Flammeovirga yaeyamensis: one gene and its partner. The protein of the gene in region 2 interacts with the protein of the main gene of each other region in a pairwise test. Links are inferred from orthologs where the notes say so. Each region holds a gene or a part of one and is shown on either strand. Other genes may lie near its edges.

Region 1 (15,480 bases), 360 kb from region 2 along the record:
GAGATAAAAGATTATTCTTTAGATAAACTGACTTACAATAGCCAGAATGATACATCCCTCATCAATGGTGATATTAATATGGATGTAGAAATAGGAGACATATCTTCTGGAGGTAAACTTAATTCAAATCTAATTATCGATGGTTTCGGTTTCTTCAATAACATCATTGCTACTATTAAAAATACTGCTAAGAATACAACAGACATCAATATTTATGAAAACCATACAGTAATTAATGGTCCTATAGGTAATATGAGATCAGACGCCACATTTAATATGGCAGATACGATTGCTCCCTTGGATTTAACAATGACTATTGATTCCCTTTTAATAAAACCTTTCGAAAAACTTTCGTTTGGTTATTTATCAGATTTATCTGGTGGATTTAAAGGAGACATGAAGGTAAAAGGTGGTGGTTCTGCTCCATTATATGTCAGAGGTAGCATCAATATGTATCATCCAACTTTTACTGTTGATATGCTAAACCTAACTTTATATGGTTTAGATGGTGATGCAACATTTGATGATAAAGGTATTCACTTCAACAAATTTGGATTTAGAGACATACATGATCACTTAGCTTTACTTGGAGGTAGTATAGTTACAACAGATTATCAGAGCATGGATTTTGATTTAAAATTCTCTGCTGATGATATCGTCTTAATTAATTCAACAGTGAAAGATAATCCCGAATACTTCGGTCAATTGATCATTGGTAATTTAACTTCAATCAAAGGTCCAATAGATCATTTGATTATCGATTCTGATATTCGTATTTCAAGAGGTACCAACCTAACTTATGTCTACATAGATGGAGGTTTAGGTGATGTAGAAACAGGAGATGATATTATTGAATTTATAGCTGAAGAAGATACAACTAATATCAAAAAGAAGTCTGACAATTATGAATTGAATGCTAAAATTAATATTGATAATCAATCTTCTTTTAGAATAGTAATCGACCCAAGAGCTGGGGATGCATTAACCTTAGTAGGAGGCGGAACTTTGAATTTAAGAATGGATGCTGGAGGGGATTTAGTGATGTCAGGCCAATATCAAGTAACAGAAGGAGATTACAGCATGACTTTTTATCAGTTGATGAATAAAAAGTTATTATTAGAAAAAGGAAGTTCTGTACTTTGGACAGGTGATCCCTACAATCCACAAGCAAATATGACTGCTATCTATGAGATTAGTACTTCACCATATCCATTAGTTGCCAACCTGATCAGTCAGAGTGAAACCAATAAGTACAAATCCAAAAGGCCTTTCAAGGTATATATGAATATGAGAGGTGATGTGATCACTCCTGAATTATCATTTAAATTAGAATATCCAGAGGGTAGTCAAGGTGGTGATAAAATTGAGACTGCAGTCGAAAATTTAAATCAGGATGAATCTCAATTAAATAAACAGGTATTTGCACTATTGATTTTAGGTACATTTTTAAATGATGCTGGTGGAGATGGAGCTTCAACTACTGATATGGTAGCAGGATCTGTAAGTTCGATCATCAGTCAGCAATTGAATAATGTAACTAATAATTTAACCAACGGCTTTGTTGATGTGAATTTTGATGTTGATTCTTATTCTCAGAATAATGACAAAGGTGGTTCATCAAATAGAACTGACGTTGGAGTAACTTTAAAGAAAAACCTTTTCAATGATCGTTTAAGTGTATCTGTTGGAGGTAAAGTAGCGGTAAATGGTAATGAAGCATCAAATTCATCGAATACCTTTAACACCGATTTCCTCTTAGAATACAATCTCCTTACAGATGGGACGCTTAAAAATAGGTTATTTAGATCTATTGACGCTCAATATTTCACACCGGATGTATTTAAGACAGGAGTTTCAATAGTATTCACGAAGGATTATAATCAGGGGAAAGAATTATTCATCAGAAATCTTGATAAAAGAAAAGATGTTAGAAAAAGGTTGGGTATGATCAAGAGGTCAAATACTGGAGGAGGTATGATGGCTTCACCAAAAGATTCAACCTCATCAGGTGGCGGAATGAAACCAGCGAAACCTGATTCTACTTCTTCTGGAGGTATGAAGCCTGCTGTTGAAATAGACAGCACTTCAATAAATACACTTCCGGATTCAACCATAAATGAAATTCCTGTAGAAAGTGATTCATCTAGTAATTCAGAGAAATCATCTTCATATATGGATACTTTTATTCCATTTTTTCATAGAGAAGAATCATTAAATAGCTTATTAGCAGACAATGACAACTAATAGATATTTTATAATAATATGCTTCACTTTTTTACTTTTTGGATGTAGTATCACAAAATACATCGAAGAGGATAAAAGTTTTTATACAGGCGCTCAGATAAAATACGATACCCCTGATAGTATTAAGATTGATGAAGATCTCAAGTATATACTATCAGAAAATTTATCTATTGCACCTAATAAGAAAAATGCTGCATGGTATCATTTTAAAGCTGAAAATGCGAAAAGACCAAAAGGCTTAAAGAAAGGATTGAACAAAGCGTTTGGGGAAAAGCCTGTGTATTACGACGAAAACCTCACGAAAAAAACAGTGGAGCTAATCCAAGCATCACTAAACAACAATGGGTACTTTGGATCAAGGGTTAAATACAAAAACATTCAAGATTCAGCGTCAAAATCTACATCAGTTGATTACTATGTTGTGGTAAGAGATAAACCTTATGTCTTAGATAGTGTGAATTGGAATTTAGAGGATAAAAACCCTTTTAATAGAAAGATTAAAAATTTAAGTAGCAAATCAATTCTAAAAAAAGGAAATCGCTATTCCCTTCAAGCGTTTAGGGATGAAAGAACAAGAATAAATACGGCACTGAAAGATAGTGGTTATTACTACTTCAGTTCCAACTATTTGATGTTTGATCTAGATTCTGCAAATGAAGACAGAACCATTAATGTCTATGCCTATTTCAAGGAAATGCCTGATAAGGTAAAACGCCAATATGAAATTGATACCGTTATTCTACAACCTGATTTTGACTTAGATGGTTTGAATGTTTCTAAGAGAAATCATCAAAAAGTAGATGTGGATAGTGGGATAGTTTATTATGGTGATCCTGTAAACTTAAAGCCAAAAATTCTGAATGAAACACTTCAATTAAGAGCAGGAGAAACCTATTCTAGACATGATCATCAGGCATCATTAAAGCAATTCTCTGGTTTAGGGGTTTTCAAATATGTCAATATGGAATTTGAGCCAAAGGAAACTCTAGATCCTTATAAAGGGAAAATGAAAGTGAATGCAAAGATGTCTCAGGTAACCTTGCATTCTGTTTCTACAGAATTATCGATGTCTACTTGGTCAACAGGTTACACCGGACCAGAGTTAGACTTTACATGGAAAAATAGAAATACTTTTGGAGGTGCTGAAAGATTCTCTGTGACACTCTTTACTGGTATACAAAAACAGTTCGGAGGGAATACAAATGGTGTAGATGTGATCTTTTGGTATGGTTTCGATACAAAATTATCTATTCCAAGAGTAATAGCACCTTTCGATGTTCGACCTGGTGGTGATTTTTATATTCCATATACCAATTTTGGGTTAGGATTTAAAAGATATCACTTTTTCCCGTCTTATTCACTAAACTATTTCAATACAAGTTATGGTTTTGATTGGAGAACAAACGAAAAAATTAGACATACATTAAACCCTGTTGCTATCAGTTATCAAGCTACATCTTCAACCGATGGGACTGATATTGCTGATGCCTTTCCTTCCCTTGCAGAGACATTTAGAAATCAGTTTATATTAGGTTCAAATTATACGTTTGAATATGCACCATCATGGGATAAAAAGGTAAGAAACAGTAGTTTTTACTATAAAGGGAACATAGATATTTCAGGTAATATGTGGTATGGTATTATGCAAGCCACAGGTATTGAAAAAAATCAGGAAACTGGGCAATATCAAATCTTGGGTAATCCTTTCTCTCAATATGTAAAACTGACAAATGATTTAAGATTTTATTTTAAAACTACGGAAAAAGGATCCATCGCTACTAGACTTGTTGCAGGTTATTCAGTGCCGTGGGGTAACTCCACATTCCTTCCTTTTGTAAAGCAATATTTTGTTGGAGGACCTAACTCCCTTAGAGCATTTAGATCAAGAACTCTAGGACCAGGTAGCTATAAACCTTCTGATGATAAAGATGCAAATTCTTTTAGCCAACATGCTGGTGATATTAAATTAGAAGGTAGTGTAGAGTATCGTTATGATTTACACCAATATTTAAAGTTAGCAGCTTTTGTTGATTATGGTAACGTTTGGTTAGCATCCGAAGATCCTGAACGTGAAGGAGGGGAATTTGAAGTAGGAAAAGTCTTAGATGAATTAGCTGTTGGTGGAGGAGTAGGCTTAAGAGTCGATGTTCAATTCTTTGTTTTACGACTAGATTTTGCCATGCCTTTTAGAGTTCCTTATACTCCAGATGATGGAGATCAATGGGTCATAAAAAAGCCGTCTTGGAATCAACTTGTATTTAACTTAGCCATTGGATACCCATTCTAAATCAATTTTAAAGGTTATATTTTACTATTAAGCGTATACTTTTTTAGCAAATAATATTTTAAACCTAATTTTATTTAAATTAGGTTGAAGAATTATCTGTTTATAATATTATTTCAAAATAGGATCATTAAATTGTAGTGAAGAATAAATAATTGTCTTATCAAATTGATATTACTGCTTATAATTAATTTTTTCTATTTTTATAAACAGAAGACAAAAATTGTTTTGACTCTTTTATTTTTTTAGATGCTTTTTTCCACCAAAGTAAAAAATATACAACGACTTCAGCAAATCATTAAAATCTTGTTGAAATACGGATTTGAAGATGTAGTTTCAACTACTTCTTTAAAACGTTTTGTACCTATTGATGATTGGAAAAGAGATAATAAACCTGTACTTAAGTTTAGTCGTGCTGAAAGGTTTAGACTTGTAGTAGAAGAATTAGGTCCAACCTTTATTAAGTTTGCTCAAACTCTAAGTAATCGTCCTGATATTTTACCTCAAGATTTAATTGAGGAATTCCAAAAATTACAGGACAATGTCCCTCCATTTTCAGAAGAAGAAGCGATAGCCATTGTCGAAAAAGAAACAGGAATGAATCTTAACGATTTTGTATCCTTTTTTGATAATAAACCACTTGGTGCTGCCAGTATCGGTCAAGTTCACCGTGCTCGCTTAAAAGATGGGAAAGATGTTGTATTAAAAATTCAACGTCCGGGTGCTTACGAGCAAATCCTTACTGACTTGAGGCTATTAAAAGAATTCGTAAAACATACGCATGCTTTTTTCCTTAGACACGGACTTTTAAATCCAGATGAAGTAGTTGAAACTTTTGAGGAGAGTATAGTTAGTGAATTGGATTATACAATAGAAGCTAAAAATCTAGTTCAGTTTAGGAGAGCAAATAAAGATAAAGATCATGTTCATATTCCCTATGCTCATTTAGAGTATACCACGAAAAAATTATTAGTGATGGAATATGTAAGTGGTTGCAAAATCACTGATGTTAGAACTATTAAATCCTGGGGGCTTTCATTAAAAGATGTTGCTACTTCGGGAATGAATATATATTTAGATCAAATTTTTGAGCAGGGATTTTTCCATGCAGATCCGCATCCAGGTAATGTCCTGGTACGACCTGATGGAAAAATTATTCTTATTGATTTCGGTATGATTGGCCGATTATCTAAATATCAACGATTTGGTCTTGCTAATTTCTTGGCTTCAATGTCTCGAAATGATGCTAGAGGAATGGCACTTCACTTGAGGCGCATTGCAAAAGAAACTGATCATGAAGACAGTAAAGCACTAGAACAAGATTTAAACAACATGGTTGATCGTTACTATACTCATGGTAACGAAGACGCTACAATGGCTGAGGTAACCACTGCTTTACAAGAAATTATTTACAAGCATAGCCTTGCTGTACCCGGTTCAATATTTCTCATTTTACGTGCCTTAGCTATTTTAGAAGGTATTATAAATGTTATTTCACCAGATTTAGAGGTTTTACCTGAAATTGAACCGTACGCAAAAAAATTGGCTCAAGAACAATTCTCATTTAAGAATTTAAGCTCAGACTTTTATTATACTTTTTACCAATTATCTTCTTTATTCTACAATCTTCCTATGGAAGTGAGGTATATTTTAAAGAAAACGAGAACAGGTAAATTGTCTATAAACATTGATCACAAAGGATTGGAACCACTCATTCAACAAAGAAAAGAAGCTGCTTCTAACTTAAATATTGTGATCTTAATATCTGCTTTATTGGTTACCTCAGCATTAATCATGAATGCTCCAATTCCATATTCAAGTAGAAATTTTCTTGGAATGCCTTTTCTTAGTACAATTGGCTTTCTAAGTGCATTTTTCATGATTATTTATTTAGTTATTAAACCAAAAAATAAAATATAAATGGCATCTATTTTTACAAAAATCATAGCAGGAGACATCCCTTCACATAAAGTTTATGAAGATGAAAACTATTATGCTTTTTTAGATATATTTCCGGTACAAAAGGGGCATACACTCATCGTTCCTAAAAAAGAAGTGGACGATATGTTTGATTTAGATGATGAAACATTAGCAGGCTTATATGTAGCAGCTAAGAAAGTTTCAAAAGCAATAAAAGCAGTATTCCCATGTAATAGAGTAGGACATGCTGTTATTGGATTAGAAGTACCTCATGCACATATGCACTTAATTCCTATTAATGGAATGTCTGATATGAATTTTGAGCATAAATTAAAATTAGACAATGAGGAGTTAGCAGAGATTGCATCAAAAATTAGAGAACAATTATAATTAAGGAAATCTCATAGATTATGACTTTCAAAGAGGCGGAGCAAAGAGTTGAAGAATTATCTAATCAAATACATGATTTAGATAAAAAATATAGAGAAGGTGCACCTGATATATCAGATCAGGAATTTGATATAATGATGAATGAATTGATTCAATTAGAATCAGATTATCCAGAATTATTAAAAGTTACCTCACCTTCTCAAAGAGTGGGTGGTGAAGTATCCCAAAACTTTGAAAATGTAGCACACGCAATTCCAATGTTATCTTTATCAAATACTTATGATAAAGAAGATCTAACTGATTTTGATGATAGAATAAAAAAAGATATTAATCTTGATCAAGTGGAATATGTCTGTGAACTTAAATATGATGGTGTTGCACTAAGTCTAACATATGAAAATGGTATTTTAGTTAGAGCAGTTACCAGAGGTGATGGTATTAAAGGTGATGACATTACTAAAAATGCTAGAACAATTAAGAGTATTCCTCTACAGTTGACAGGTGAATTTCCTGATATTCTTGAAGTGAGAGGAGAGGTGTTTATGAGTAAAAATTCCTTTGAAGAGAATAATTTAAAAATCTCTGTAGAGAATGAGATTCGTAGACAAAAAGGAAATAAAGAACAGCCATTACTTGCTAATCCAAGAAATGCCGCTGCAGGTGCACTTAAGCAGTTAGATCCCAAGAAAGTCGCTGAGAAAAAATTAGATATGTATGCTTATCAAATTGCTTCTGATTATGAGAAAATTACATCTCACTACGATGGACTTTTAAGGCTAAAAGCTTGGGGGTTTAATATTCCAGATACTTTTGAAATCAACAGTGATATCGATAAAGTTTGGGATTATATCACTTCTTGGGATCAAAAAAGAAAAGATTTGCCTCTTGAAACAGATGGAGTAGTTATTAAGGTAAATCAAATGGATTTACATAAAAAATTAGGTAACACTGCCAAAAGTCCAAGATGGGCAATAGCTTATAAATATAAAGCTGAGGCGGCAAAAACACCTTTATTATCCATTACCTATCAAGTAGGTAGAACTGGGGCAATTACACCAGTTGCAAATTTAGAACCTGTTCAATTGGCAGGAACGACGGTTAGAAGAGCATCACTACATAATGCAAACGAAATCGAAAGACTAGATTTGCATTACAACGATGTTGTTTACGTTGAAAAAGGAGGTGAGATTATACCTAAAATTACTGGTGTAGATAAAACATCTAGGAGGGAAGGAGCTACAAAAGTCAATTATATTGAAAATTGTCCTGCATGTAATTCTACTTTAGAAAGAAAAGAAGGAGAAGCTCAACATTATTGTAAAAATTATGAGTGTCCACCACAAATAAAAGGGAGAATCCAACATTTTGTAAGTAGAAAAGCAATGAATATTGACTCTTTAGGTGGTGAGACAATTGAACAGCTTATTAGTATTGGATTAATAAAAGATGCCGGTGATTTATATAGCTTAACAGAAGAAAAACTATCACAATTAGATCGTTTTAAAGAAAAGTCTATAAATAAACTGTTGTCAGGTATTGAAGAATCTAAAAACATACCATATGAACAAGTCATATTTGCACTAGGAATTCGTAGTGTAGGTAGTACAATATCAGAAAAATTAGCAGAAGTATTTACAGATATAGATAAGTTAGCTGAAGCTACTGAAGAAGAAATTGCTGAACTTTATGATGTTGGATCTACAGTTGCAGTTGAGGTTAAAAAGTTTTTTAATTCTGATGTGCAACTAGAGTTTTTGGATAAACTTAAATCAGCTGGTCTAAAATTTAAATTAGAAAAACAAGAAGTAAAAGATACATTAGAAAGTAAGTCTTTTGTCTGCACAGGAAAGTTTAGCATCTATTCTAGAAATGAAATGCATGCTTTAATTAAACAAAATGGAGGAAGTGTAAAAACTTCAATTTCCAAAAATGTTGATTATCTTGTTGCAGGAGAGAAGGCTGGTTCTAAATTGAAAAAAGCTACCGAATTAGGTATTACTGTTTTAACGGAAGAAGAATTTTCTGAAATGATAAACAACTAAGAATGATTGAACTTTTTAAAAATAAATTAATTGGTAATCAATTAATAAACAAACGATTAGATAAAGATAGAAAGCATCATAATAAATTTCCCCTGAATGATGCCAAATCTATTGGGCTTATATTTTATATAAAAGACAGTGAACAATTAAGGTCTACTTTGAATGAAAGTAAAATAGTAGATAAAATTTTCCCAAAAGGGGTAAAAAATATTGAGTTTATTTTTATTACAGAAGAGAAAAAAATAGAATTTGATGTTCCTTTCGGTTATAAAATAATTCCACTTTCAAAAGTAAATTGGAATAAGAAAAATCCTGAATCGAATATTGAGAATTTTATTAAAAAAGAATTCGATTATTTGTTTTCTTTTACTTATGGTGTTTCTAAAATTCTTGATCAATTAGTTTCACAATCTTATGCCATTTGTAGAGTGGCTTTGGGTGAGCATCAAGATGTGGATTCACACGAAATGAAATTAACTTATGATCAAGTTTCATTTACAGAAAGGATAAGAGAAGCAGTAGATATTTTACATCGAATGCATAAATAAAAAAAGGGGATGTTGTTAGAAACATCCCCTTTTTTTGTCGTGTGATCCAAACAGGAATTAACCGTTGTTTTTGATCTCTTGGATTTCAAGACGGATATCTTGAGCAAGTTTTTTGATGTCTTGCATGTTTTTTCTTACGCGAGTTCCAGCCGCTGCAACTTTGTTGTTGTAGAATTTTTGAGCGTCCTCTTCAGTTTGTTGGATAAGCTCTTTTAGTTCTGTGAATTTGTCCATTTTACTAAAAAATTTCTATCGATGAATTAAAATATATATACCCCAATTTATACAATTTCTTTTAAATAGCACAATTTTAGGGCACAAAAAAAAGGATAAAACCTCGTTTTTTATACGAAAATCCTATCCTTTTAATATCAAATTGAATCTTAATTAACTAAGAGAAAATTTGTGGTTCTGCTTTCGCATACTCACCAGATTCAAGTTTATGTTTAACTGCTTTAAAAGCTGTAATTGTCTCTTCAACATCAGCAAGAGAGTGAGATGCTGTAGGAATTAAGCGTAACATGATTACGTCTTTTGGAACTACAGGGTAAACTACAACTGAACAGAAAATATTATAGTTTTCTCTCAAGTCCATAATCATGTTTACCGCCTCGTTTTGACCACCTTGTAAGAATACTGGAGTAACAGGAGTATCTGTTTCACCGATATTAAAACCGTTCTTAGTCAAACCGTCTTGTAACGCAGTAGAAATTTCCCAAAGTTTGTCTTTCAACTCTGGCATTGTACGTAACATCTCTAAACGCTTCAAGTTACCTTTTACCAATGGCATAGGTAAAGTTTTGGCGAAAATTTGAGAACGAGTGTTGTATCTTAAATACTCAATCACTTGCTCGTCAGAAGAAATGAATGCACCTACTGAAGCCATTGACTTAGCGAAAGTAGAGAAGTAAATATCAATTTTATCTTGACATCCTTGCTCTTCACCAGCACCAGCACCAGTTTTTCCTAAAGTACCAAATCCGTGAGCGTCGTCTACCAACATACGGAATTGATATTTATCTTTTAAATCTGCGATTTCTTTCAATTTACCTTGATCACCAAGCATACCGAATACACCTTCAGTAATCAAAAGAATTGCACCACCAGTTTGTTCAACTAGTTTAGTTGCTCTTTGTAGTTGTTTTTCACAGTTCTCGATATCATTGTGAGGGAATACAAATCTTTTACCAACATGCATTCTCAAACCATCAATAATACAAGCGTGACATTCTGAATCGTATACTACAACGTCTTTTCTGTCAATTAATGCATCGATAACTGACATGATACCTTGGTAACCGAAGTTTAAAACCATTGTATCCTCTTTACCAACGAAAGAACTTAATTCTGATTCAAATTCTTCGATAAGGTTAGAGTTACCAGACATCATACGTGCACCCATTGGGTATGCCAAACCATATTCAGCAGCCGCGTCAGCATCAACTTTTCTAATTTCAGGGTGGTTTGCTAAACCAAGATAGTTGTTCAAACTCCACGTCAATACTTCTTTTCCTCTGAAGGTCATGCGAGGAGCAATTTCTCCTTCAAGTTTAGGGAAAGCATAATAACCATGAGCCATTTTGGAATGTGACCCTAGCGGTCCTCTATCCTGAAGAAGTTTTTCAAATAAATCCACGATATAGTCTTATTTTAATGTTTGAAACATTATTATAATTACAATCTTAATGTTAGAAAAATTTATAATATCGATCAATGGATAGATAATTAAGCGTGTTTTTCTAAACGCAAATACAAAAATCGTTTATTTAACCTTTATACGGGTAATAATCTGCTTTCATTTAAGAATTCTTAACAAAAATTAGAGGCATTTATTTTAATGTAAGGCCTAAACCCACATTTATTTGATGTGACCACCCATAAGTGTAATCACCATTAAGATAAACTAAACCAATTTTAAACATCAAACCTGCACTAAATTTCCAAGATTGTAACCTATATATATCAAGTACTCCGTCTGTAGGTATGTTTAATGATTCTTCGGTTAATTGTAATAAGGTATAATTGCCGTTTAATAAAGTTTCATTTTTAGTGTAAACATAACCTGCGCTTGTATATATAGTGAGTAGGGGGAATGTTTTAGAAAGCATACATTCAAAATTACCGCCTTTGGTTTCAAACTGAAGGAATCCAGGATCAACAACCGGAGCAACTTGTGAATTTTGAAGAGGATATTGTCCTTCTAACTGTGTATAGCCAGCAAATAAACTTAGATCAAATGGCGACTTTTCTTTAAAAAACCATTGGGCAATATTGTGTTTAATACCTGTTCCCCACATTTTAACGACAATCCCATTGTATTCCACTTTTGGAAAAAGCCTACCAATTAATTCAGTATTCTTTCCTACACCAAGTCCAAACTTTATAGAAGGTAGTAATGCATAGTTTATATTAATACCCCGTGTTGCCGGAATCACGGCCTCTGAACCATCATCATTCATAATTCCAATTACAGATTCTTGAGTATTACTACCAAAAAAGGTAGGTAAACTATTATCTCCTGAAATAACTCTTACTCCTTGAATATCATCTACTCGATAATATAAAGCATTATCAGGTAAAATAACTCCTGCATTAGATATTGATATATCAAAGCCAATCGGTCTGTGAGGGCGTGCAGTATACATCCAACCCAAACTTGTAGACCATGCATAACTTTGGGAGAGGGGAGTGGCATATCTTCTAAATACTTCTAGACTCCTTTGCTGAGCCATAGGACCTTTAGTCGCAAATAGAGATAATACATCCTGAGAAAAAATAGGATGTGAACAAGAGATGACGACTATTAAGAGTAGTAATTTTTTCAAAATGATTATTGTATAACCGAAAATACAAAAAAGGTTAGAAAATGATAATAAAAAGGTTGATTTTATTGATATATAGTTGCAACTTGCAACTATGAATTTATATCAATTAGAACAAATAGAGTTAGAATTTGAAATTCTTATACAAAAGGATAGACGTAATTGGTTAAGAGTAGCTAAGTTATTGGATAAGATTGAAGTTAACCAGCTTTATAAATTGCGTTCTAGATCTTTTACTGAATATGTTAAAGAATTAGCACGAAAAAATGGAATTAATATATCCACTTTGTGGCGTGCTCGTTCTGGTGCGAAATTATATGCAGAGCTTTTGGGGGTTCATGATGTGGATAAAATGGATGAAGCAAAAGTAAAAACAACTCCTGAACAATTAGAAACATTTAGTAAAGTAAGAACTATCGCTCCACAACGTATAGTTGATGAAGTAAAAGACAAGATGATTTCAGGTGAAAATATGCGTCATGAATTAAGAGAATTGTGGAACATATATAGACCATTGAAAGGGGGGAAGACTGAAAGAGGTAGGAAACGTTCCGAAGAAACTCCAATTGCAGCTGATAAATCAAAGTCTCAATTCGTTGTTCCTTATGATTTAAAGGATAGTAGTAAAAATGAACACGTTAAGGCTAATTCTTTAGATAAATATTGGGAAGATCTGAAGAAAATGGAAAAATATCAAGTGTCTTCAGAAAATGTTGCTAGAGCCAATATTATTAATGCTTTACGTTCAGAACAATGGTTAGCGCGAACATTTAAAGAAGATTTCACTTTTAAGCATGAACATCTTATTAGTTTCCGTTTAGGTGCATATACTGAAATTGATATTCTTTCTGTATGCAAGCCCAATAAAATGACTAAGGAAAGACCTCAATTTATTGGAGTTGAAGTAGTTACTAACTTAGAAGATTTTGCTAAATCTAAATCAAAAATTATAACAAAGGCACAGTATTGCGATTATTTTTACTTTGCTGTACCTTTAAATCAGCAGTATATTGACCATATGAAGGAATTTTGTGAAGGAAAACCTTACGGTATAATATGTGTTTCTGATGAATTAAATGATGAAAATAAACACGATTGGAAAATTTTAAAGAGTACTGAAAACCTTCAAATCAGCCCTCAAAATGAATATATTATTATGCAGAAATGTATTGAAAGAATATTGGGCTGGTAGTAAATAAAGTTAGTTTAAAATGAAATTGCCTATGACATAACACATATAATATACATTATGTTAAATAGATCTTTTATATTCAATATTTATAATTAAATTTACCCTACTTATTTCATGCTATATCTTTACAATGAAAAACTTAAGCAAATCTTCTTTACACACAATATTATACGACCCTGAACATCATCTTTTAATGAACTCATGGGATATTGTGAACGAACAAAATTTTTCCATAGAAGAGTATAAGAACGAAGTTAGACTCTGGGTGGATGTTTGTTTAAAGTATAAACCAAAATATTGTATCACAGATACACGTAATTTCCATTATGTAGTTTCTAAAGAAATTCAAAAATGGTCATCCGATTTGGCTCTTAAAGAAATCAATTATGTGATTAATAAATTTGCGATTATTCTTTCAGAAAAATTCCTTTCACAGATTTCATTAGAAAATACAATTGAACGAAGCATCTATAATGTTTCGATAGATCATAAATATTTTTCAGATATTGAGGTAGCTAAAAAATGGCTCCTTCCCTCCTATTAAATCATAAAACATTGTTATTCAATTAATTAAAATTAAATAAATTTATTTTTTTCTTGCATATGTAACAATGTTACATTAGATTTGAAGTGTTGATTAATTATTCATAACAAATTCTTCAAACTATGAAAAAGTCTATTTTAAAAATTTTCGCTACTACCCTATTAATGTTGACTGTTTTATCTTTTGATATCCAAGCAAAGGATGACAACAGAATTGTTAAAACACATAATATTGATGTCGCTCAAATAGTTATGACTATTCAGTATGGCGATGGCTTTTTCACCCTAACAAGAAGATTGTTTAAAGTTTTAGAGAAAGATCCAAGAAATGTAACTTGGGATGATGTGCTTCTTTTAAAAACTATTTATGAAGAACAGAAAGGAAGTGATAAACTAGAAGTCGGAGAAAAATTCATCATTATAAAAAATGAGTTTATATAAAAAGGACGGGTGATACAAAAAAGTATCACCCGTTCTTCTTTTATATGAGTTATTGAAATTATTTTAATTCCAATGCTACTACATTTTCAACATGATAAGTTTGTGGGAACATATCTACTGGAGTTACCTCTACAACCTTATATTTAGAATCGAGTAAGGCCAAGTCTCTTGCTTGTGTAGCAGGATTACAGCTTACATATACAATTCTTGTTGGCTCTACTTCCAAAATCTGATTAATTACATCTTCATGCATTCCTGCTCTTGGAGGGTCAGTAATAATCACATCTGGATTACCATGCTTTTTAATGAAAGATTTTGTTAGAATATCTTTCATATCACCAGCAAAGAATTTACAATTTTCTATACCATTTAATTCTGCATTCTTATTAGCATCCTTAATTGCATCTTCTACATACTCAATACCAATTACTTCTTTTGCCTTTTTAGAAACAAATTGTGCAATTGTACCTGTACCAGTATATAAATCATATACTCTTTCCTCACCTGTAAGCTTAGCAAAATCACAAGCTACTTTGTATAAAGTATATGCTTGTTCAGAGTTTGTTTGGTAGAAAGATTTTGGACCTACTCTAAATCTTAAACCTTCCATTTCTTCCTCTATATAAGGTTTCCCATTGAAAACTTTAAAATCTAAATCTTGGTAACTATCGTTTCTCTTTTGATTAATGACATATAATAAAGAAGTAATCTCAGGGAATGATTCTTTAAGATGATTCATCACCAATTGAATTTGTTCTTCATTATTATCATAAAACTGCACCATAACCATTAGGTCTTTTGTTGATGCCGTTCTAATGATTAAGTTTCTCAATAAACCAGTATGCTCATAATGATCAAATGTTGTTAAATCATTATCAAGAATAAATTGATATAGAGATTTTCTGATTTTATCAGCTGGCTGATTTTGAAGATAACAATCGTTCAAATGTAAAACTCTATTCCACATTCCTGGCAAGTGAAGTCCAACACCTCTTCTTTCAATGTTTTCTCCACCTGTTTCCATTTCTTCTTTCGTTAACCAACGGCTTGAAGT
Region 2 (15,849 bases):
TTTTTTCTTCGTATTAATATGAATATAATTATTCTGAGCTTCTATAAAGATGATATCATCAAATGGTATTTTATTTATTCTATTTTCCGATTTCACAAACAAAGATTTTGATGATGCCACTGAGTATCGAGCATCTTTGGATCGCTTAATTTTATTGGCAGCTTTATAAAATCTTGTGAAATTTAAATCATAAATAAAATCCAAAGCATCATTATCAAATGCATAAGCAGCATCACTTAATTCTTTAGATAAAAGAACAAATTTAGGCGGAATACTTTTTGATACAATCCAGTCTAACCCACTTATATAAGGCAAGTCAGAATTAATAAACACCACATCTAATAGATGAAATGATTGAGAACTATCGGCCTCTAAAGGAGAAGTATAGGTTTCCTTTAATGATAAAAATGGCACTTTATCAATAAAATGTGAAAGCTTTTCCTGATTGCCTATATCAGCATCAAGAATACCGCAATGTATGGATGAATTGTAATTAGGGTTGGGCATTACAAAAAATAGTTTCTTATCAGCAATGGTAAAGATGTAGGGGTAAAGGCTGATAAATGATTTAATTAATTTTACAATAGTAATACTTACGACAATGAGATGATAATCAATACTTTAAATTAGGTATAAAAATAGGGAATCAAAAGTAATATTTATGAAAAGCAGTAAATTGTGTGTGAAATGCAAAAGGAACATTGTAAAATGTTCCTTTTGATTTTCTTATCTTAATTTTGCTTTCCTGCAAGCAAATATAAAGCGGCCATTCTAGTGGCGACGCCATTTTCAACTTGATCGAGAATAATGGCATTTTCACAGTCTGCAACATCAGAAGTGATCTCTACACCGCGATTAATTGGTCCTGGGTGCATCACAACAATTTCCTTGTCAAGTGATTGTAATAACTCTTTATTTAGCCCAAAATGTTGTGAGTATTCTCGTACAGAAGGAAAGTTTTTTACTAGCTGACGTTCCATCTGAATACGAAGCATATTGGCAACATCACACCACTCTAAAGCTTTCCTTAAATCATGTTCTACTCGAACACCTAACTGATCGATGTATTTAGGAATTAACGTATGTGGTCCACAAACCATTACTTCAGCACCTAATTTTTGAAGGGCAAAGATGTTGGATAAGGCCACTCTTGAATGAAGAATGTCTCCTACAATAACTACTTTCTTTCCTTCAACAGTACCCAAACGTTCACGAATAGAATATGTATCTAAGATGGCTTGAGTAGGGTGTTCGTGTGTACCGTCACCTGCATTTAAGATGGTTGCATCTATATGATTGGCAAGAAAGTGAGGGGCGCCTGGGCTTGAATGTCGCATGACAATGATATCGACTTTCATAGAAAGGATATTATTGACAGTATCCAAAAGAGTTTCTCCCTTTTTTACAGAACTACCACTTGATGAAAAATTGATTACATCAGCCGAAAGACGTTTTTCAGCTAATTCAAAAGATAGTTTAGTTCGAGTAGAGTTCTCGAAGAAGATGTTGGCGATAGTGATGTCTCTAAGAGAAGGAACCTTTTTGATCGGTCTATTAATGACTTCTTTGAACTGATCAGCAGTAGAAAATATCAATTCTAAGTCTTCTCTTGTAAGGTCTTTAATTCCAAGTAGGTGTTTCGTACTTAACATTATATATATATATTTCTATCTCTTTTTCTGAATCTAAAAAAAACGGCCATCTATTGAAAGCCGTTAATATCTATTGGTTGATAAGCCATAAATTATCATCATCATGACCCTCTTCCTTCCACTCTGCAGTGATATATTGTGATTGTATAGAATTGACTACCTTGCCAACATAAGTTGGTTCGATTGGTAAATCGCGACTATACTTTCTGTCGATTAAACAAAGTAACTCAACTTTTTGAGGTCTTCCGAAAGCCATCATAGCATCTAATGCGGAACGGATAGAACGACCAGTGAAGATGACATCATCTACTAAAATCACTTTCATATTTTCAATAAGAAAAGGAATTTCAGTCTTACTTGGGGTAAGGATATTTTCTCTTCTACGGAAATCGTCTCTATGGAAAGTAATATCCAATTGACCACAAGGGACATCGATATTCTCCATCTCCTTAATTCTTTGTCTTATTCTCTCTGAAAGAATAATTCCTCCTTGTTGCAACCCAATAATCACAGTGTTTGAGAAATCACCATGGTTCTCTATAAGTTGCTGACTCAATCTACTGATTGTAATGTCCAGTAGCTGTCCGTGTAATATGCTTACTTTTGCCATTATATCTTTAGAAATTCAACAGGAATTGTTACCTATTTATTCTATCTTACAAGTTTACAAATTTTCTCTTAAATTGCTGTAAAAACCTTGCATATTGATGAGTTCTTTTAACGAATTACAATGTCTAAATAAATGATGCTTCTCTTCTTTTGGTTTTTGAGCAAGTTCTTTGAAGTCGATAAAAACCATATTTTCAAGTATTTGCTCTTCCATTTCAGGATCATGACCAATTTTTAGAACTCCACCCGTTTTTTCAACTAAAAAAAATAATTCAATACCATGTAATGGGAGATCATGGAACTCATGAGTAAATAAATGCTTTTTTAATTCAATTTCTAATCCGGTCTCTTCTAAAAATTCCCTTTTCAAAGCATCATCGACTGTTTCTCCATATTCTAAACCACCACCAGGAGGAGCCCAGAAGATACCATTCGGACCAATACCTCTGTGAACAGCCATCAAAATTTTTTCTCCTTCAACTAGCACTCCACAGACTCTTACCCTTAGTCTGTGTCCAAAAGTTTGTTCTACAGCTTTGTCATTTTTCATGACCTCGAAATTAAATCAAAGAAATGAGAATAAAAAAAAGTACTCGATTGCTCAAGTACTTTTTAGTTTAGGTGTAAATTGAGAACTCCTCGTTCTATATTTCCTTATAAAGTGTAAGTTCCATGTTATCAGCCTCAACAGCTAACGATTTAGTCACAGGATTTCCCTTGCTATCAAAATACGTCATCTGATAGGTTTTATTTTTATCCAAATAGAATTGTAAAATATCATTCATGTCTTTTAAAGGACCTGCTGTTTTACCACTTTCAATGATTTTCCTATCGGCAGAAATTGTCACTTCAGTTTCCACACGATTATCACTAATTAAAGTACAAGCCTTATTTTTGAACATTTTGATTCTTACGGCTACTTTACCTTCCTTACCCACATTTTGAGCTTGTTCTTTGTGCCAAAGATCAATATATCTATCCGTTACATTATGTGCATGAACGTATTTAATATCGTAATCCCAAACCAAAGGGAAATCGTATTGAGCGGGTTTCCATGAGGAAGCATAAATCCAATGTTTTGGGTCTTTAGTATCTGCCACACCTGCGTCTGCCAAGAACCATGATTTATCTAATCCAGATGGATAGTATTCAGTAAAATACCATTGTCCTTTTAGCCATACTTCGTTCCAGTTATGGTTGCCTTCTTTTGTTGTCCAGTTTGGTGTACCTGCTAAACGTGTTGGAATACCGACACTTCTAAAAGCATCTGCTAATAATACAGATAAACCAGAACAAGAAGCTAAACCTTGGTCAATTGACTCATAAGGAGATTGGTCCGGCTTTTCTCTTTCTGTAGAATATTTTACTTTCACCACATCAATAATTGTATCATTAATAATGGTAATCGCCTCTTCCATAGTTTTGCAATCTTTTACGATAGGAGCGAAACGATTGTAGAAATCTTCTCTCCAATCATCTCTTCTTTCGTTCATTAAAGCATACGGAAGAACATCATTGTAAAATACAGAATCTGGAATTTCATTTCCCCAAGGGAATTCGTTTTTAGCCTTATACGCCAGATTAACATTCTTAATTAGATATTCGGCAGATAATGTTTTTAAATCTCTCTCAGGCATATAGGCAATCAAAAAAGCCATTGCATTTACCTTATCCTGCGACATTTCATCAATTGCTAATTGTAGTTCAGCTCTGTTTTCTCCAGCTTTAGTTAAAGCGATGTTAAGGTCTTCTACGTATTGTGCATCAATTTTTTTGGATGGAGAGCATCCAAAAACGAATAGTAAACTCGACAATACAAGTAATAACTTTTTCATTTTCATTGATAATAGGTTCAAATAATACTGTAATCTACAATTTATTCGTGTTTTTGAGTGTTTATGAATGTTATTACTTATTAATAGTCTATTAAAAAACAAAAGATGCACGTTTGTGCATCTTTTGTTGAAGTATATAATGTTTTTATTAAAGTGCTTCTGCAATCAAATCGTCTAATTCTTTGGAATCAGGAGCGGGAGCAAAGCTATTTATTAATTTCCCGTTTTTATCAATTAGAATAAAACGAGGGACAGTGTAGACTTTATAATTACTGTAAAACTGATCTACTTTAGAAGTCCAAATATTGTTTTTAATCTCACCTGAATAGTCAATATAGTCTTTCCAATGTTGTTGATCACGGTCTACAGATAGGGAGATGATCTCAATGTCTTGCCCTTCGTATTTCGACTTTAAAGCTTTAATATCTTTTATTTGTTGATTGAAGTTCTCATTCCAAGTCGCCCATACATTAATATATACTACTTTGCCTTCATGATTTTTTAAATGAAATATTTCTCCATTCGCATCAAATGCATGAATGATAGGGGCAACATTCCCATCTTTCATAGTGGAATTGTTTTTCAAAGTTGCGATTAATTCTTCTTTATGAGAGTAATCTGGATAATCGTGTAAGAACTGATATAAGGACGCTTCGTTGTTGTCTTTTAATCCTTGAGTGTTAATTGACTCTGCTATTGTAGAAGCGATAAACATCTCTTTTAAACGAGGTTCTATATCTAAATTCTGAAATTCGTCTGTTCTTAAGTCAAAATAGAATTCACCAGCTAACTGATAGATCTCATCGTTAAGGAACATCAAGTTTAGATAATTCGGAATGTAATATGATAAGTAATTGAAGTTCTCGTCATATAATTTTTCTAGAATATCGATATTAAAATTTTGAATATCATATTGCTCAGGTATACTATAGTCTTTTTGTCGACCATACCCTGTTTGTATAGCATGCTTGATGTGTAAAAATGCAGCATCAAGTGCAATCATTTCTTTAATTTCTAATTGTTGTTGTTGGGTTATATCCGTTGGAATCTCTTTGATCAAATCACTTTTTAATTGAGATATCTTTTCTTCCAATTCCTCCTTTTGTGTATTTCTGAGGACATTGTTTTCTAAAAAGTGATCAAACTTAGCTTGTATATTAAATACACTTTGATTGTAATTCCCTAGATCACCTTTAAATACAAATTGATTATTTTCTTCTCTAATAATCTCACTTGAACCAGAGGGGGTAGCGAAGAATTCTATTTCTAAATCACCATCTTTTAAAGTGATGAAAGCATTTTTATCAATTGTATAGTGGATTTGATTTCCTTCTATATGTGATGGGATTTCAATTTCAGAATGTGATAATGCACTGTTCATTACCAGTTTTATATCACTTGAGTTGGGGTTTTGATACACTAGAGAATTTTCCTTTTTAGCACAACTAATAAAGAAAATCATCAAAATAAAAAAATAGCAGTTTTTCATGTTTGCTTGTTTTTTAAATAAAGAATTATGGTCTAGAGCGAGTAGTAGAATTATTATGCCAATTTTTATAATTATCTGAACATAAAAAAACGGATACATTTTCACGCATCCGTTTTCAATATTATTTAGGAAATGATTAAACCACCACGTTTACAATTCTCTTTGGAACAAAGATGAATTTTTTGATAGGTTTATCCTCTATCCATTTTTGAACTATTTCATTAGCAAATACGGCTTCTTTGGCTTCTTCTTGAGAAATATCAATTGGTAAATCCAATTTCACTCTCATCTTACCGTTGATAGATACAGGGTAAGTATGTGAAGCTTCAACAAGCAACGATGCATCAAACGATGGGAATTCTTCAGTTACAATCGAGGTAGTTTTACCCAAAGCCGTTTGCCATAATTCTTCAGCAATGTGTGGAGCGAAAGGAGATAGGATCACTAGTAATTGCTCCAATACCTCTTTCTTATGACATTTTGCAGCAGCTAACTCATTAACACATACCATGTAAGCAGGAACTGTAGTGTTCAAGCTCAAGCTTTCCATATCTTCACCTGCTTTCTTGATCGTCTTGTGTAAGATTTTCAATTCTTCAGGAGTTGCTTTTCCATCAACCACTAATAATTCACCAGCGTCACTGTAGAATAATCTCCATAGCTTACGAAGGAATTTCCAAACACCGTCGATACCTTGCATCGACCATGGCTTCGATTGCTCAAGTGGTCCTAAGAACATTTCGTATAAACGAAGTGTGTCAGCACCATATTTCTCAATTACTACGTCTGGATTCACCACATTGTATTTCGATTTTGACATCTTTTCTACAACGTGACCACAGATGTATTTACCGTCTTCCAAGATAAATTCAGCGTTAGCATAATCTTGACGCCATTGCTTGAATTTCTCAGTGTCTAAAACATCATTTTCTACGATGTTTACATCAACATATAACGGTTGAACATCATAGTTTTTTTTCAATCCGTGAGATACGAATTGGTTAGTACCTTTTACTCTGTAAACAAAGTTCGAACGACCTTGGATCATACCTTGGTTTACGATTCTTTGGAATGGCTCTTCATGGTTGATGAAGCCCATGTCAAACAAGAACATGTTCCAGAATCTAGAGTACAATAAGTGACCAGTTGCGTGCTCAGTACCACCAACGTATAAGTCCACTTGATTCCAATACTCAGCAGCTTCTTTAGATACAAATGCCTCTTTGTTTTGAGGATCCATGTAACGTAAGAAGTACCAAGAAGAACCTGCCCAACCTGGCATTGTCGTTAATTCGTAACCGAATTTACCATCAAATTTCCAGTCTTTAGCATTTCCTAATGGAGGATCACCTTCAGGTGTAGGTAAGTATTTCTCTACTTCTGGTAAATCCAAAGGAAGTTGCTCGTCTGGAACCAATTGAGGAATACCGTTTTCATCAAAATATACTGGAACTGGCTCACCCCAATAACGTTGACGTGAGAATACAGCATCACGGATACGGAAGTTTACTTTCGCTTTTCCTTGACCTGCTTCTACTAATTTATCGATAGCAACTTTGATCGCCTCGTCTGACTCTAAGCCATTCAAGAAACCAGAGTTGATCATTTTACCTTTTTTGACTTCAGTTGGATCTTCCATGTCTTCAGTTCCTTCAATCACTCTCACGATTGGTAAATCGAAGTGATTGGCAAAACGGAAGTCACGATCATCTGATGAAGGAACGGCCATTACAACACCTGTTCCGTATCCCGCCAATACATAATCAGCAATCCATAGAGGAGTTTTTTCTCCAGTTAATGGGTTGATTACATAAGAACCAGTAAACACACCAGAAACCGTTTTTACATCCGATTGACGCTCTCTCTCTGATCTGTTTTTAGCAGTTTCAACATAGGCATCTACTGCTTCTTTTTGCTCAGCAGTAGTTAATTCAGGAATTAACTCATGTTCTGGAGCAAGAACTACATAAGTTACACCGAAAGTAGTATCTACTCTTGTTGTAAATGCAGTTAATGTGATGTCTTTATCAACAACTTTAAAGTCGATTTCACATCCGATAGATTTACCAATCCAGTTACGTTGCATTTCTTTCAATGCATCCGACCAGTTCAATCCATCTAAGTTATTTAATAGACGATCAGCGTAAGCTGTAATACGCATCATCCATTGTTTCATTTTCTTACGCTCAACTGGGTGTCCACCTCTTTCAGAAACACCATCTTTCACTTCATCGTTGGCTAATACTGTACCCAATGCAGGACACCAGTTTACCATCGCTTCAGATAAGAAAGTTAAACGGTACTGAAGTAAAACTTCAGCTTGAGATTTAGCATTGAATGATTTCCATTCGTCAGCTGTGAATTGTGTAGCGTTATCATCACATTCAGCATTGATACCTTCAGTACCGTTTGCTTCGAAGTGAGCTACTAATTCAGAAATGTCTTTTGCTTTGTTAGCATCCTTGTCGTACCAAGAGTTGAACAATTGTTGGAAAATCCATTGTGTCCATCTGTAGTAGTCAGGAGATGATGTCTGAACCTCACGATCCCAATCGTAACTGTTACCAATTTTGTTGAATTGGCTTTTGAAAGTACTGATGTTTGACTCTGTTGTAATTGCAGGGTGCTGACCAGTTTCGATCGCATATTGCTCTGCAGGAAGACCAAAAGAGTCAAATCCCATTGGGTGTAGCACATTAAATCCTTTCAGCCTTTTAAAACGTGAAACGATATCCGATGCGATATATCCTAGAGGGTGACCTACGTGAAGACCTGCTCCTGAAGGGTACGGGAACATGTCCAATGCGTAATATTTTGGCTTATCAGAGTCAATATCTACTTTATAGATATTGTTGTCTTGCCAGTACTTTTGCCATTTCGGCTCAAAATCAATATGGTTGAATTCAGACATACTGTATGTTGTATTCTAAAAAATAAAATTCTACTTGATGATAATTCCGGAGTTTCCTCACAAAAAAATCAAGCAAAGATATAAATAATTACGGTTTGATAAATGTAATAGGGGATTGAATCTTCGATTTTCAAAAAAGAAAAAAATAAACGTTAATTATATGACCTCTTTAATGATAAATTTTCGACCATTAAACATTACTTCTTCCTCTTTTGATTTTCCAACAAACAATCGTCCAATAGGGGATTGAGTAGAAATAACAAAGACCATTTGATTCTCGAATTTCACTTGACCCAAACTGATAGATAAATAATACATTCCAACATTGGTGACCACTAAACTTCCGGGGCCAACTGTTTTTGCATCAGTTTCTTTTAACTCTTCCATCACCCTTAAAAGTTGAAGATTTTGTGAAAGTTGCTCACCCATCTTTTCTTTTTCTAAGTGCGCCATCGCACGGGCTGTATCATGTTTATCTCCTGCTGTACTTCTCGTTTCTGCATTGGCAGAATTTTGAGCAGAGTTCATCGCTTCTTCAGCAGATTTTATTTTTTGAACAACAATTTCTTTGCAATGTTCTTTGAGTTTTAATTTAAAGTCTTTGTTCATACATCAAAATTAATAATAGGGGATTGAATCTAGTAATTTTTTTAATTGAAATCATCATAAAACAAAAAAGGCATACCGAAGTAAGCCTTTTTCTATATGGGATGTTTTCTAATATCTATTTTGCTGCTTTCTCTTCCTCAGAAGATTTTACATTAATTTCGATGTCAGAAAAGATATCTTTTTGACCTCTAATAAGGTCTTGAAGTGTTTCTCTTTCTCTAATTAAATGAGGTTGGCCATTATAAACTAATACCTCAGCAGGTCTAAAACGTGAGTTGTAGTTCGAAGCCATGCTATAAGAATAAGCCCCAGCGTTTTCGATAGATAAGATATCGCCTACTTTAATTTCACTGATTTTACGATCGTATCCAAAAGTATCTGTTTCACAAATGTATCCAACAACATCATAAACTCTTTTTGGAGCAGACGGGTTTGATACATTTAAAATGTGATGGTAAGCATCGTACATCATTGGACGGATCAAGTGGTTCAATCCTGAATCAACCCCTGCAAATACTGCAGCAGGAGAGTGTTTTAATACATTCACTTTAGTCAATAAATGACCTGACTCAGAAACTAAATATTTACCAGGCTCAAACCATAATTCAAGTTCACGGCCGTAGTTTTTACAGAATTCTTGGAAAGCAGCTGACATCTTTTTACCCAATTCAGGGATATTAGTTACAATATCACCCTCTTTGTAGGCTACTTTAAATCCAGAACCCATATCGATAAACTGTAGGTTAGGGAAGTCTTTTGCACAATCGAACATTACGTTGGCAGCCATCAAGAATACTTCTGAATCCAAAATATCAGATCCTGAGTGCATATGAAGACCTACAACGTTGATGTTATGGCTTTCGACCACTTTCTTTACATGCGACATTTGGAAGATGGAAATACCAAATTTAGATCCGATATGACCTACTTGGATTTTCGCATTTCCGCCGGCAGTAATATGCGGGTTGATACGAATCGCACAAGGAACTGTATCTTGGTAAACATCACCAAAGTGTTCTAAAACTGCGATATTATCTATATTGATTACTACACCCAACTCAACTGCTTCTTGAATCTCTTCGAATGAAACAGAGTTAGGAGTAAATAATATTCTCTCTTTAGGGAAGCCAGCTTCAATACCTAGCAAAACTTCTTGAATCGATACACAATCCAAATCCACACCATATTCCTTTACCAATTTAAGAATACTTAAATTAGATAAAGATTTCATAGCGTATTTAATGCGTAAATTTACACCAGAAAAAGCACCTCTAAGTGTTTGAATCTGGTTGATGATTTTATCTGCATCATAAACATAAACAGGTGTTTGAAACTGTTCTGCAATATCTGTTACAGGTACGCCCTGAATGGTATATGTTGAATTTTTTAATTCCATCTTTGGAAATTATTGTATGTGATAATTTTTCTATTTGACAAAAGTAGAGAGATTTTTGTACTACTCCATATTATTATATTAAATTGACAAAAATAACACTAGTTGTTTTATTCGTAACAATTGGTATTTTTTAAAACTGATATGCTAAAATACTTTCAACTCACATTAATTATTAGCCTTAGTACATTTTTTAACGGTTTCTCTCAAAATGAATTTGACTTATTTAGAGAAGTTTATAGTCCCCAAAAGAACACTTTGATCTCTAATTTTAGTATTAATTCGGCATTAGGTATGTTGGATCTATGTGTCGATGAAGGGGCACAAACTGAAATAAACCAACAACTTGGAGTAAAGAAAGCAGAAGAATATGTGAAGTTTAATAGTATGTTGAGGAATAAAATCACCTTTAATTCTACTTTCTATTCAGTTCATAACGCTTTATGGTTAGATAAAAGTTATACTGTTAAATCAAACACTAAGAAAGAATTACAGACTTATTTTGATTTATATATAAAGTCGATGTCCTTTTCTAATGCGAATCTAGTAAAAAACAATATCAACAATTATGTAAACGAAAAGACGGAAGGGAAAATCAAAGAAATAGTTTCTAGTATTGAAAAAGATGATAGAATGCTTCTTATCAATACAATTTTGATGAAAACCCCATGGAAGAAACAGTTTCAAGAAAAAGATACTAAGAAAGGAGATTTCAATTTACCTAGTGGGGAAATCAAAGAGTTGGATTATTTATTTGATTTAAACAGAAAAATTAAGTGCTACAGTACAGATAGTTTAAAAGTGGCCTCTTTGGAATTTGATGATAATAAGACGGAATTATTGCTTATCATGCCAACAAAGGAAAGTATTGATTCATTCATGTCTTCGGATATATCAAAGAAAAAAGTAAAAGAATATCAGAAACTGATGACCGAAGAAGAGGTTTATTTTAAAATGCCTAAAGTCAAAATGTCATTTTCCAATGATTTAATTCCTGCTTTAAAAAAATGTGGAATTGAAAGAGTCTTTTTACCCGGACAGTCTGATTTTTCAGCATTAATTAAAAATGAAACAGATTATTTATTTGTTTCAAAAGTGATGCATAAAACAGTATTAGAGTTTAATGAGTGGGGGACTGAAGCCGCAGCTGTTACCTCTGTTGCAGTAAGTCGTTCAGCAATACAGCCAGAAAAACAAGAATATTATTTTAATAGACCTTTTATTTTCATCATCAGAGAAAAAGCTACGGATGCATATCTCTTTATGGGTACATTTCTTGGGAAATAAAAAATCCCAATCTCAATAGAATAATTGTGATTGGGATGAAAAAATTTGTAGTCATACAATGAGTATTAATACATTTAATTTTTTCACTTAACGATATATCATTAAAAAATTATTTTATCTATTTATAAATCAAGCCTGAAGTAAAACTGACTGTAGTATAATTCCGATCTTTAGTTTAAACAAAGATCTTCATATTTTTTCTCAATATCAACACCTAAGGCTTTTGCTTTCTGAAAAACATTACAAGCTTTGTATTTATCTCCTTTATCAAATAATAGCTTGGCTTGTGTGTAGAACAACTCTGCTTTTATTTGAGAATAATTTTCTTTGAACCCTTTAGTTTGACTGAAATCGTCAGCTTTTGCAAGTGCAATATCAATTTGTAATAAGGCACTATTAAGTTCGCCAATGTTTGCATAAGCATTGGCCTGTTTATTAAAAACAGTGATCAGTTCTTGGTGATTACCGTCTATCTCATCAAAAGATTTAATGTATAAATCATATTGCTTAATCGCTTGTACTTTTTTGTTATTGTTATTATGGATGTCACCCATCAATAAATAAGCAGAAGGATCTGGAGTTGTATTATTTTTTGTAGGAAGAGTGGAAGAGACCATGTAAGCATTGGCGTATTGCATGGCTTGTCTTTCACTATTTGCTCCTCTAGCCGTCAACGTTTTTTCATTTAACTGTTGATGCTCAGAATACAATAAAGCCATACGAAGATTGGCTTCAGAACTACCCAATGATAAAGCTTTCTTATAATGTTCTTCCGCTTTTTGAGGATCTGCTATAGTCTGACATTTACCATCCTTATAAATATCTCCAAGATAAAGTTCAGCTTCGGCCAATTGCTGATCACTTGCCTTGTTTAACCAAGCGATTGCCGTTGCTTTATTATCATTGTAATAATATTTTCCGAGCATAAGCTGAGCTTCTGAATCTCCTTGATTGGCACGATATGTTGCATATTCAAGATCAGATGCATCCAAATATTGAGCTACATTGATTTTTTCAAGTGCTACAGCAGCTGATGCAATACCGTGATTGGCAGCTTTTATATACCACTTTACGGCTCTTTCCTCACTTTTCTGAACACCAAGACCTTCATGATACATCTTACCCAATAAATATTCTGCTGTATCTGAACCAACATAAGCAGCTTGTCTTCTCCACTTAAAAGCAGAATTTAGACTTTTGCGAACAGGAGGCTTTCCTTCTTCATACATATCAGAAAGTTCTAACATAGCAGGTTGGAAATCCTGTAAGGCAGCACGCTGACACATTTCCAATGCTTTTTTATAATTCTTCTCCTTAGTATAAATATCAAATAACTTAAATTGAGCCTCAGCCTTATTAAGAGATATTGCTTGATACTTTAAGAAATCCATATTCTCGGAATCCATTAAAGTGGTAGGGTCCATTTCTCTAAGTATTAAATCAGCTTCACGAATTCCTTCATTGGCTGCTTTAAGAAAATAGGTACAGGCTAATTTCGAATCTTTGGTTCCTGCCAATCCTTCTTTATAAAATAACCCGACTTCGTAAGCGGCTTTTGCATGACCATTGTCTGCAGCCTTTTTGAAATACGAGAAACTTTTATTTAAATCTTTAGGAACTTCTTTACCATTTAGGTAAGTCATACCAAGAAAATAGTCTGATGCTGAAGAACCATTTTGGCTCATATATTCTTGGTAGTTTACATCACTGTCTTTTTGGTTGTAGTTTTCTAGTTTTAATTCTTCAAGTTTAGCTTTTACAGATTCATCGCCTTCTTTCCAGGCTCTCAGATAATAAAAAATGGCTGAGTTTTTATCTTTGGTTACATATTTTCCTTCTTCATAAAGGTTACCTAATTCAATACTTGCTTCTTTTGATTTTCCATCTGAAGCGATTTTGAGTAATTTAACTGTGGTCCCATAATCTTCTTTTTCTTTTTTAATTTTAGCTAGGGCCAAGGAAGCATCTACATGACCAAGAATAGCCGCTTTCTCATAATTAGCGGATGCTTTCTTCATGTTTACTTTTTCAATCTCACCTTTTTGATATATCAACCCAAGTTGATAATAACTTTCGGCATCATTATTAAACTTTGCTTGTTTTTTTAGTTGATCTATATCTTGACTAAAAACAGTAAACTGAGTTAATAATAATAGGAATGTTGTGAGATTGAGTACACTATTATTAAAATTTATCATGCTTTATTTAAGCTCTGCAATAGAAACGTATTTATAACTATACAACTATAACTATTAGAAGAGGCATTTTCTTATATTTGTAGGAGATTTTTTTTAAAAAAATTCTAAAATCAAATTAAATAGTGAGTAAAGCATATTCAGCTTCTAAATTTATTTCCCTTTTCAGCTTAGTTATTCTTTTATTTCCCCATGATAACTTTGCTCAAGATTCGTTAGGGACATCTTTTAAGAAAGGGAGGGTTTTGTTGTCTTTATCATCTTCCACAGATGCCATAAATTTTTATGATCAAGATCTAAAATCACCCGTTCAAGGAGTGCAGACTGGCTTTGATTTAAAGACCGATGCCCATTTCTTTTTAAGAGATAATTTTAGTCTTGGCGGTAGATTAGAAATGAATAAAAAAAGTATTGACAATCTAATTGCGACGAATCAAGAATATTTTAAAATGAGTGTCGTTTTTAGAAGGTATTTGACAAAAATGTCTAATGGAGGAATATACCCTGAGGCTTTATTAACTTACGGTAGAAATTTTGTTGAGTCTAGCTATTTACAACAACCAACTCCAATTAATCAGTCTTTTGAAGGAAATATTTTTGGAGGTGGTTTAGGAGTAGGATTTACTTATTTAGTAAAACAACATTTTGGTATCGATATAGGCTTAAATTACAATATTTATAGGCTTTCAGGGGAAAATACTGACAAGATTTTAAATACCGTAGAGCATTCCGAATATACAGAATTACATGTCTCATTTAGGGTTGGATTTGTTATTTTATTACACGATAGAAAGAACTAATGAAAATTAAATTAATCACATTCATCAGTATAATGTTCTTTTCTATTACTTTATTAGGGCAGAACACTAAAGAAAATGCTTTGATAGAAACAGATACAATGAGGATCAGTAAATCGACTCAAATTATTGGTTTACCTATCATTTTCTATACTCCAGAAACAAGTTTTGGTATAGGTGGAGGACTTCAGTTTTTTTATCTTGATAAGATCAATAAATTCAATTTAAGGCAAAGTTCTATGATGATTGATGCGATTTACACTGCAGAAAATCAGTTTATCATAGATGTGAATCCTAAACTCTTTTTTAAAGAAGGAAACTATTACTTTGATGCCGCATTTAAATATAAAATCTTTCCCAACTCTTTTTGGGGAATAGGTCCCGATGCCAAAGAATCTGATAAAGAAGAGTACAATATGAGTACGGTGATGATTCGAGCGGATATTCTTAAGCGTTTACCTGAATCTGATCTTAACTTTGGAGTACAATACCGTTTTCAGAGAGATACTTTTTTAGAAAAACAAGAGGGAGGAATGATGGATAGCGATTCTATTCCAGGAAGTGAAGGCGCCCAAATAAGTGGACTTGGATTTATCTTTAATTTTGATGATAGAGATAATATTTTTTCTCCAAACACAGGCAACTATTTTCAGATGAATACATGGTTTGCCAGTAGAGTTTTAGGTAGTACCTATTCATTTAATAAATATATCATTGATCTAAGAAAATATTTTGCACTTAGTGATAAAATGACTTTAGCCACACGAGCCTATTTAGAGAATTCTTATGGAGACGTTCCTTTTCAACATCAATCTTGGTTAGGTGGGGGCGATCGTATGAGAGGATACTTTAGAGGTAGATATATTGATGATCAATTGTATACTTGCCAAGTAGAAATGAGGTATAAAATACATCAACGTTGGAGAATAAATGCCTTTTGTGCCTTTGGAGAAGTAGGTCCTACTGTATTGGATTTATTCAATGGGCTTAAATTTTCAGGTGGAGGCGGAATCCGATACAAGTTCTTAAAGAAAAATGACACCCTTATCCGTTTGGATGTAGGTGTCAATAG

Evidence for each region.
Region 1: the proteins of leuS (region 2) and ligA interact in binary tests that used the Escherichia coli proteins (3 or more experiments, as listed by UniProt). The link is inferred for Flammeovirga yaeyamensis from one-to-one orthologs.

The regions. Positions count from the first base shown.
Region 1 is NZ_CP076132.1:2,693,003-2,708,482, forward strand. Bases 6,374-9,369 are described here. They hold ligA (NAD-dependent DNA ligase LigA), read left to right. Parts: upstream 6,374-6,858; coding sequence 6,859-8,880; downstream 8,881-9,369. Other genes in these bases: KMW28_RS10555 (ABC1 kinase family protein), read left to right, coding at 6,374-6,448; KMW28_RS10560 (HIT family protein), read left to right, coding at 6,449-6,838; KMW28_RS10570 (DUF6913 domain-containing protein), read left to right, coding at 8,883-9,369. Also shown: KMW28_RS10545 (translocation/assembly module TamB domain-containing protein), read left to right, coding at 1-2,244; translocation and assembly module lipoprotein TamL, read left to right, coding at 2,234-4,531; more of KMW28_RS10555, read left to right, coding at 4,778-6,373; more of KMW28_RS10570, read left to right, coding at 9,370-9,428; KMW28_RS10575 (histone H1), read right to left, coding at 9,486-9,662; KMW28_RS10580 (aminotransferase class I/II-fold pyridoxal phosphate-dependent enzyme), read right to left, coding at 9,820-11,064; KMW28_RS10585 (DUF6588 family protein), read right to left, coding at 11,258-12,253; KMW28_RS10590 (hypothetical protein), read left to right, coding at 12,345-13,442; KMW28_RS10595 (hypothetical protein), read left to right, coding at 13,573-13,986; KMW28_RS10600 (hypothetical protein), read left to right, coding at 14,109-14,426; 23S rRNA (uracil(1939)-C(5))-methyltransferase RlmD, read right to left, coding at 14,485-15,480. UniProt on the Escherichia coli protein: DNA ligase that catalyzes the formation of phosphodiester linkages between 5'-phosphoryl and 3'-hydroxyl groups in double-stranded DNA using NAD as a coenzyme and as the energy source for the reaction.
Region 2 is NZ_CP076132.1:3,056,871-3,072,719, reverse strand. Bases 5,522-8,886 are described here. They hold leuS (leucine--tRNA ligase), read right to left. Parts: upstream 8,497-8,886; coding sequence 5,722-8,496; downstream 5,522-5,721. Other genes in these bases: KMW28_RS12080 (3-oxoacyl-ACP synthase), read right to left, coding at 8,653-8,886; KMW28_RS12090 (TlpA family protein disulfide reductase), read right to left, coding at 5,522-5,585. Also shown: KMW28_RS12115 (LytR/AlgR family response regulator transcription factor), read right to left, coding at 1-507; KMW28_RS12110 (aspartate carbamoyltransferase catalytic subunit), read right to left, coding at 732-1,652; bifunctional pyr operon transcriptional regulator/uracil phosphoribosyltransferase PyrR, read right to left, coding at 1,723-2,262; KMW28_RS12100 (NUDIX domain-containing protein), read right to left, coding at 2,317-2,811; KMW28_RS12095 (transglutaminase-like domain-containing protein), read right to left, coding at 2,906-4,096; more of KMW28_RS12090, read right to left, coding at 4,245-5,521; more of KMW28_RS12080, read right to left, coding at 8,887-9,105; lysA (diaminopimelate decarboxylase), read right to left, coding at 9,221-10,501; KMW28_RS12070 (serpin family protein), read left to right, coding at 10,643-11,785; KMW28_RS12065 (SEL1-like repeat protein), read right to left, coding at 11,956-13,983; KMW28_RS12060 (outer membrane beta-barrel protein), read left to right, coding at 14,106-14,780; KMW28_RS12055 (BamA/TamA family outer membrane protein), read left to right, coding at 14,780-15,849.